DNA from 3 places in the Streptomyces sp. NPDC127117 genome. Region 1 is predicted to be linked to each of the others. Evidence: riboswitches for the same ligand, from Rfam matches in the RefSeq annotation. Region 1 holds a riboswitch; each other region holds the start of a gene.
What was found. Region 1 has a riboswitch for S-adenosylmethionine ahead of ACFVH0_RS39665 (aminotransferase class V-fold PLP-dependent enzyme). Riboswitches for the same ligand answer to the same signal wherever they lie in the genome.

Region 1 (2,259 bases):
GAAGAGCGAGAGCACCTTGACCTCGGGGACCTCGGCCAGGCCGGCGCGCACCGCGGTGACGAGGTGCTGCTCCCGGGCGACCAGGTTGTCGAAGCCCGCCTCGGTGAGCGCCTTGCAGGCGGCGGCGATGGAGTACACGCCGATGACGTTGGGGGAACCGGCCTCGTGGCGGGCGGCGGTGGAGTGCCACTCGACGTCCACCCCGCCGTCGGTGCGACGGGCCACCTTGCGCGAGGCGCCGCCGCCCGCGAGGTAGGGCTCGGCCTCCTGGAGCCAGTCGGCCCGGCCGGCCAGGACGCCCGAGCCGAAGGGCGCGTACAGCTTGTGTCCGGAGAAGGCGACCCAGTCCACGTCCAGCTCGGCGATGTCGACGGGGTGGTGCGGGGCGAGCTGGGCGGCGTCCAGCACGATCCGGGCGCCGTGCGCGTGCGCGGCGGCGGCCAGCTCCTTCACGGGCCACAGCTCGCCGGTGACGTTGGAGGCGCCGGTGACACAGACCAGCGCGGGGCCGTAGGGGTCGCGCTCCGCGAGCGCCCGCTCCAGCGTCTCGACGGCTTGGGCCGGGGTGCGCGGGGCGTTGAGGTAGGTCACCCGGGCGTCGCGCCACGGCAGCAGCGAGGCGTGGTGCTCGGTCTCGTAGACGAAGACCTGGCAGTCGGCCGGGACCACCGCGGCCAGCAGGTTCAGCGAGTCGGTGGTCGAGCGGGTGAAGATCACCTGGTCGCCGGCGCGGCAGCCGAGGAACTCCGCGACGGTGGCGCGGCTGTTCTCGAAGAGGTCCGTGGAGAGCTGCGAGAGGTAACCGGCCCCGCGGTGGACGCTGCCGTAGTACGGGGCGTACGCGGCGACGTCGTCCCAGACCCGCTGGAGGGCGGGGGCGCTGGCGGCGTAGTCGAGCGCGGCGTACGTGACCTCACCGCCCGTGACCAGTGGAACCGTCACATCCTTCCCCAGAACCGGCAGAGGGGCACAAAGCGACTGGTCGGCGGCAGCGGTGAAGACAGACATGGCGAACTCCCGTAAGAGGCAGGCGAATCGCATGCGCCGGCGGATACGCGGCAGCGCAGCGGAAAGAGATGAAGAGGGGTGTGCGGAGGAGGGCCGACGGCCCTATCGCATTCGCGTGCTCACAAGAGGCTCCCTAGGGACCAGGACCCCGGGGGTTGGCATTCACAGATGCCGAGGGGCCCGCGCTTGCCGCAGACCTCGCTGCCTACGGCCTGGTCTTCACCCGGGGCACCCCGCCACGGACGGAGGGTTGCCGGACAGCGGGCCGGGGCCGTAGTCGCTGTCACTCATGACCTGCCCAGCATCTTGCCATACGTACGAAGACGCGCAAGGCGCAGTCCAGGATCCGGACTGCGCCCTGCGCCACATCTGCGCCTGTTTCAGGCGTTGCTGGCCGCCACCCAGCGCTCCAGCGCCCGCGCCGCCGCACCGGAGTCGATGGACTCGGCGGCCTTCGCGATCCCGGCCGCGAGCTGTTCGTTCAGCGTGCCGTCCGTCGGGTCGAGAGCCGTCAGCGCCGCCGCCGAGTTGAGCAGCACGGCGTCCCGCGCGGGCCCCCGCTCGCCGGCCAGCACCCGCCGGGCCACATCGGCGTTGTACGAGGCGTCCGCGCCGCGCAGGGCCTCCACGGGCACCAGCTCCAGGCCGACGTCGCGCGGGTCGAAGGTCTCCTCGCGCACCGCTCCGTCCCGGACCACCCAGACCCGCGAGGTCGCGGTCGTGGTCAGCTCGTCCAGGCCGTCGTCGCCGCGGAAGACCAGCGCCGAATTGCCGCGCTCGGCAAGGACGCCGGCGACGATGGGCGCCATCCTCAGGTCGGCGACACCGACGGCCTGGGAACGCACCTGGGCCGGGTTGGTGAGCGGTCCGAGGATGTTGAACGTGGTCGGCGTGCCGAGCTCCTTGCGGGCCCTGGCCACGTATCGCAGGGCGGGGTGGAACTTCACCGCGAAGCAGAAGGTGATGCCCGCCTCCTCGGCCACCTCGACGACCCGCTGGGCGCTGAGGTCCAGATTGACGCCGAGCTTCTCCAGCACATCGGAGGAACCGCTCGCGGACGAGGAGGCGCGGTTGCCGTGCTTGACGACCTTGGCGCCGGTGCCGGCGATGACGACCGCCGACATGGTGGAGATGTTCACCGTCTTGGCGAGGTCGCCGCCGGTGCCGACGATGTCGACCGTACGGCCGGGTACGTGGATGGTGTTGGCATGCTCGTACATCGCCCGCACCAGGCCGGAGACCTCGTCGATC
Region 2 (2,259 bases), on a different contig from region 1:
GGGCCCGGTGGCCGCTCCGGTCGCTCTCGGGCCCGCCCCGCAGGCTGCTCCGGTCCGCAGTGCCGCACGCCCTCCGTGCCGGCCCGGTCCCCGGCCGAGGAGGCTGAAGGGCGGTTCCAGCAGGCCCGGCCGGCGCAGGGCCTCGTCCGCCTCCCTGGCGCACACCGCACGCCGGCCGCTCGGCTCCACCGCCCCGTCCCGCCGCCGGATATGCCGAACCGATATGTCCGATCTGTCGCGGAGGTCAGGTCATACGGTTCACACTGTCCATGTCGGCCGCACCCGCCGACGGGCCGTCCGGCCGCTATCCGCAGGCTGTCGATCCAACGGGAGAAACACCATGCGTCTTCGCTCCGCTCTCACCGCCGCACTCGCCGTCGCGGCCACCCTGCCACTGACCGGCACCACGGCGTCCGCGACGAACGGCACCGCGAGCCGCCTCGCGACCTGCCAGGAGAAGTCCCTCTCGGTGCACGCAGCACCCGGCGGACAGCGGAACGCGGCCCGGATCGACGTCGTCAACAACGGCGGCCGGGCCTGCGTGGTGGACCGGATCCCCACGATCACCTTCCGGGGCCTCGACGGCTCCGCCGAGGCCGTCCCGCCCGCCGGGAGCGGCCCCTACGAGCTGTCCCCGGGCGAGCGGGCGTACGCCGCCGTGCGGACCGCGGACCCGGCGGCCGCCGAGGGCCACGTCGTCGGCAGCATCTCGGTGGCGGCGGACCCCTCCCACCTGGGCGTCGCCTTCCGCGCGGCCGCCGTGGGCATGCCGCAGGGGATCCATGTGTGGGTGCCGCTGACCACCCGCTGGCAGGAGTCACAGGCGGCGGCGGACAGCGCGCTGGCGGACGCGCTGGGGTGATGTGCGGCTACAGTCCGTAGCTTGTGCCGCCGACCGTCCGCCGTGGGTCGGGGGCGGTCGTCGCGCACGGCGTGCCGCCCTCGAAACCCGCATTGACCAGGGCCGTGGCCCGGCCCGTGGAGTCCACCAGCTTCAGGGCGTGCCACCGCGGCAGCCAGAACACCCGTCCGCGGTGGACCGTGAGCAGTTCGGTGAGTGCCGCCGGGGCGTGCGTCCACACCTTCGGCAGCTCCTCGGCATGGTCGAAGGCGGGGCGCAGTGCGAACCAGCCGTCGGCGCCGATGTCACCGGAGGTGAGCAGCAGCTCCATGGCCTGGCCGGGCTCCTGGTGGCACTTCTTGGTGTGGATCCAGTGGACGTGGTGGCCGGGGCCGTAGCTGGTGCAGCCGTCGTTCCGGACGAGGTGGGGGAGCATGGTGCTTCGCCTTCCCGGGATCCTGGACCCCAGGTGCTCTGCCCCGACGGTCCGCTGTTCCCCGCGCGCTGCGCACGGGGCCGGTCGTCACCCGGAGCACCCGCAGCGGAGCGGGATGCCGTCCAGTTAGCCGGGGCTGTGCACTGGAACTCATGACCTGCGAGAACTGTATCCCACGGACGGCGGTGCCCGACGGGTGGTCAGGTGCTCAGCCGTGCAGCAGTACGGGGAAGGCCTCCATGTCGTTCTGTGTCATCACCGGCAGCTTGCGGACCTCCGTGTCCGGGACGGCCGCCCGCAGCGCGGGGAAGCGCGCGAAGAGTGCCGGCAGGGCGATGCCCGCCTCCACGCGGGAGAGCGCCGCTCCGGGGCAGATGTGCGGGCCGTGGCCGAAGGTCATGTGGCGGATCGGAGCCGGCCGGGCGATGTCGAAGGCGTCGGCGTCCGCCCCGTGCTGCTCGATGTCACGGCCGATGGCGCGATAGGAGATCACCACTCCCTCGCCCTTCGCGATCACCTCGTCGCCCACCTGGATGTCCTGGGTGGCGAACCGCATCAGCAGATGGGTGGTGGGGGTGTCCCAGCGCAGGGTCTCCTCGATCACCGTCTCCCACGGGATCTGGCCGTCGAGGACGCGTCGGAGCTGGTCGGGGTGGGTGAGCAGGGCCCGTACGGCGTTGAGGATCAGCCCGATGGTGGTCTCGTGCCCGGCGGCCACCATGGCCTTGAGGTTGCCCACCACCTCTTCCTCGGTGAGCGGTGCGCCGCCTTCCTCGGCCAGGATGAGCGCGCTGGTGAGGTCGTCGGTCGGGCGCGCCGTCCTCTCGCGTACGAGAGCGGCGTAGAACACGTCCAACTCGGCCAGCAGCGCCAGGCGTTCCTCCTGCGGGGTGAGCATGGAGAAGAACGCCTTGTACCGCTTCATCAGCATGGGGTGCTCGGCCTCGTCCACCCCCATCAGCATGCCGACGACGCGCATCGG
Region 3 (2,259 bases), on a different contig from region 1:
ATCTAGCCCGATCACGAACCGCCCAAACGTGCGAAGTCAGGCCACGTCAGGCCGCGCGGCGCGAAACGTACTCCTCGATCTCGCACATCGGGGGACGCTCCTCGGTGTCCACGGCATGGGTGCGCGGTACGAAGCCGTTCTCGCCGCGTTCGAACTGGGTGAGGACCGGGCGGATCAGGTGGCCGCGGGAGAGCCGCAGCTGGGCGGTGCGGTAGATCGCCGCCGCCATCCGGCCGAGCGCCTGCCCGTCCTGGTGCCGGTGCTTGCGCACCCCCACGTCGACCTGGGCCAGCGCGTCCAGCCCCACCGTGTGCAGCGCGTCGACCAGCAGGCCCAGCTCCACGCCGTACCCGACGGGGAAGGGCAGCCGTTCGAGCAGCGAGCGGCGCACGGCGTACTCGCCGCCCAGCGGCTGGACGAAACCGGCCAGCTGCGGCCAGTGCAGATTGAGCAGCGGACGGGCCACGAGTTCGGTCACCCGGCCGCCCTGCCCCGCCGCGTCACCGAAGGGGCGGTCGTACATCGCCTTCACGAACTGCACGTCCGGGTCGGTCAGCAGCGGGCCGACGATGCCGGAGACGAAGTCCGCCGAGAAGTCCTTCAGATCGGCGTCGACGAAGCAGACGATGTCGCCCCCGGTGACCAGGAGCGAACGCCACAGCACCTCGCCCTTGCCGGGTACGGCCCGTATCCGGGGGAGTATCGCGTCGCGGTGCACCACCCGGGCGCCGGCCTCCCGGGCCACCTCCGCGGTGGCGTCGGTGGAACCGGAATCGATCACCACGAGTTCGTCGACCAGGCGGACCTTCTCCATCAGCTCGCGCCGGATCGTCGCGACGATCTCGCCGACCGTCGCCTCCTCGTTCAGCGCGGGCAGTACGACACTGACGCTCCCGCGGCCCGCCTCCGCGGCCCTGGCGGCCAGCAGGCGGTCCATCGGACGGTCGGCGGCCGACCAGGAACGCCTGGCCAGCCAGCATTCGACCTCTTCCAGCACGGTCGATACTCCCTGTATGTGATCCATCTCGCGGTTCGGACGACTATCTCAACAGTCCGGTGCTTCGGTTACAGTCTTGAACAACGCGGACGACCATCGCATGCCGGGGTCCGTCCGCCGATAAATGCCCGGATCGAAGATCCGGTGCCACAGCGCTCATCCAGAGGGACTGAGGGAACGGCCCGTTGAAGTCCCGGCAACCCTCCCGCCGACCGCGAGGTCAGGTGGGGAAGGTGCCAATTCCGTCTCGTGGCGAAACGCGCCGCGAGGAAGATGAGGAGAAAGGGCCTCGCCACCATGGCTGCGCAGACCGTTGCAGTAAGCACCAATTCTTCCGCCGATGTCCGATCCGTCGACCTCGGCCCCGCCTCGGGCCTTTCCTGCCGCGAGTGCGGCGAGCGATTCGAACTCGGCCCCATTTTCGCCTGCGCGTCCTGTTTCGGGCCGCTCGAAGTCGCGTACGACCTGCCGAGCGGCTCGCCCGAAGAGCTGAAGAAGCGCATCGAGGCCGGCCCGGCCAACATCTGGCGCTACGCGCCGCTGCTGCCGGTCCCCGCCGATGTCGCCGAGAAGCCCAACCTGAACCCCGGCTGGACCAAGCTCGTCCAGGCCGACAACCTCGCCCGCGAACTCGGCGTCGAGCAGGGCAAGCTGTTCGTCAAGGACGACTCCGGCAACCCCACGCACTCCTTCAAGGACCGGGTCGTCGCCCAGGCCATCGAGGCCGCCCGCGCCTTCGGCTTCACCACCCTCTCCTGCTCCTCCACCGGCAACCTCGCCGGTGCCGTCGGCGCCGCCGCCGCCCGTGCCGGCTTCCGCTCCTGCGTGTTCATCCCGCACGACCTGGAGCAGGGCAAGGTCGTCATGGCCGCGGTGTACGGCGGTGAACTGGTCGGCATCGAGGGCAACTACGACGACGTCAACCGCTTCTGCTCCGAGCTCATCGGCGACCCGCTCGGCGAGGGCTGGGGCTTCGTCAACGTCAACCTGCGTCCCTACTACGGCGAGGGCTCCAAGACCCTGGCGTACGAGATCTGCGAGCAGCTCGGCTGGCGGCTCCCGGACCAGCTGGTCATCCCGATCGCGTCCGGCTCGCAGTTCACCAAGATCGACAAGGGGCTCCAGGAGCTGATCAAGCTCGGCCTGGTCGAGGACAAGCCGTACAAGCTCTTCGGCGCCCAGGCCGAGGGCTGCTCACCGGTCTCGGTCGCGTACAAGGGCGGCCACGACATCGTCCGGCCGCAGAAGCCGAACACGATCGC

Region 2: linked by a shared signal. The riboswitch ahead of ACFVH0_RS02750 (hypothetical protein) and the one ahead of ACFVH0_RS39665 (aminotransferase class V-fold PLP-dependent enzyme) in region 1 are both predicted to bind S-adenosylmethionine.
Region 3: linked by a shared signal. The riboswitch ahead of thrC (threonine synthase) and the one ahead of ACFVH0_RS39665 (aminotransferase class V-fold PLP-dependent enzyme) in region 1 are both predicted to bind S-adenosylmethionine.

Annotation. Positions count from the first base shown of each region.
Region 1 covers NZ_JBHXTM010000103.1:14,284-16,542, reverse strand. The annotation lists gene ACFVH0_RS39665 (aminotransferase class V-fold PLP-dependent enzyme) at 1-1,008, opposite strand, end outside; SAM riboswitch class IV at 1,186-1,303, opposite strand; gene trpD (anthranilate phosphoribosyltransferase) at 1,389-2,259, opposite strand, start outside.
Region 2 covers NZ_JBHXTM010000002.1:156,782-159,040, forward strand. The annotation lists gene ACFVH0_RS02745 (DUF4232 domain-containing protein) at 341-862, shown strand; gene ACFVH0_RS02750 (hypothetical protein) at 870-1,277, opposite strand; SAM riboswitch class IV at 1,326-1,435, opposite strand; gene ACFVH0_RS02755 (cytochrome P450) at 1,486-2,259, opposite strand, start outside.
Region 3 covers NZ_JBHXTM010000005.1:54,513-56,771, forward strand. The annotation lists gene ACFVH0_RS06470 (glucosyl-3-phosphoglycerate synthase) at 47-997, opposite strand; SAM riboswitch class I at 1,151-1,277, shown strand; gene thrC (threonine synthase) at 1,295-2,259, shown strand, end outside.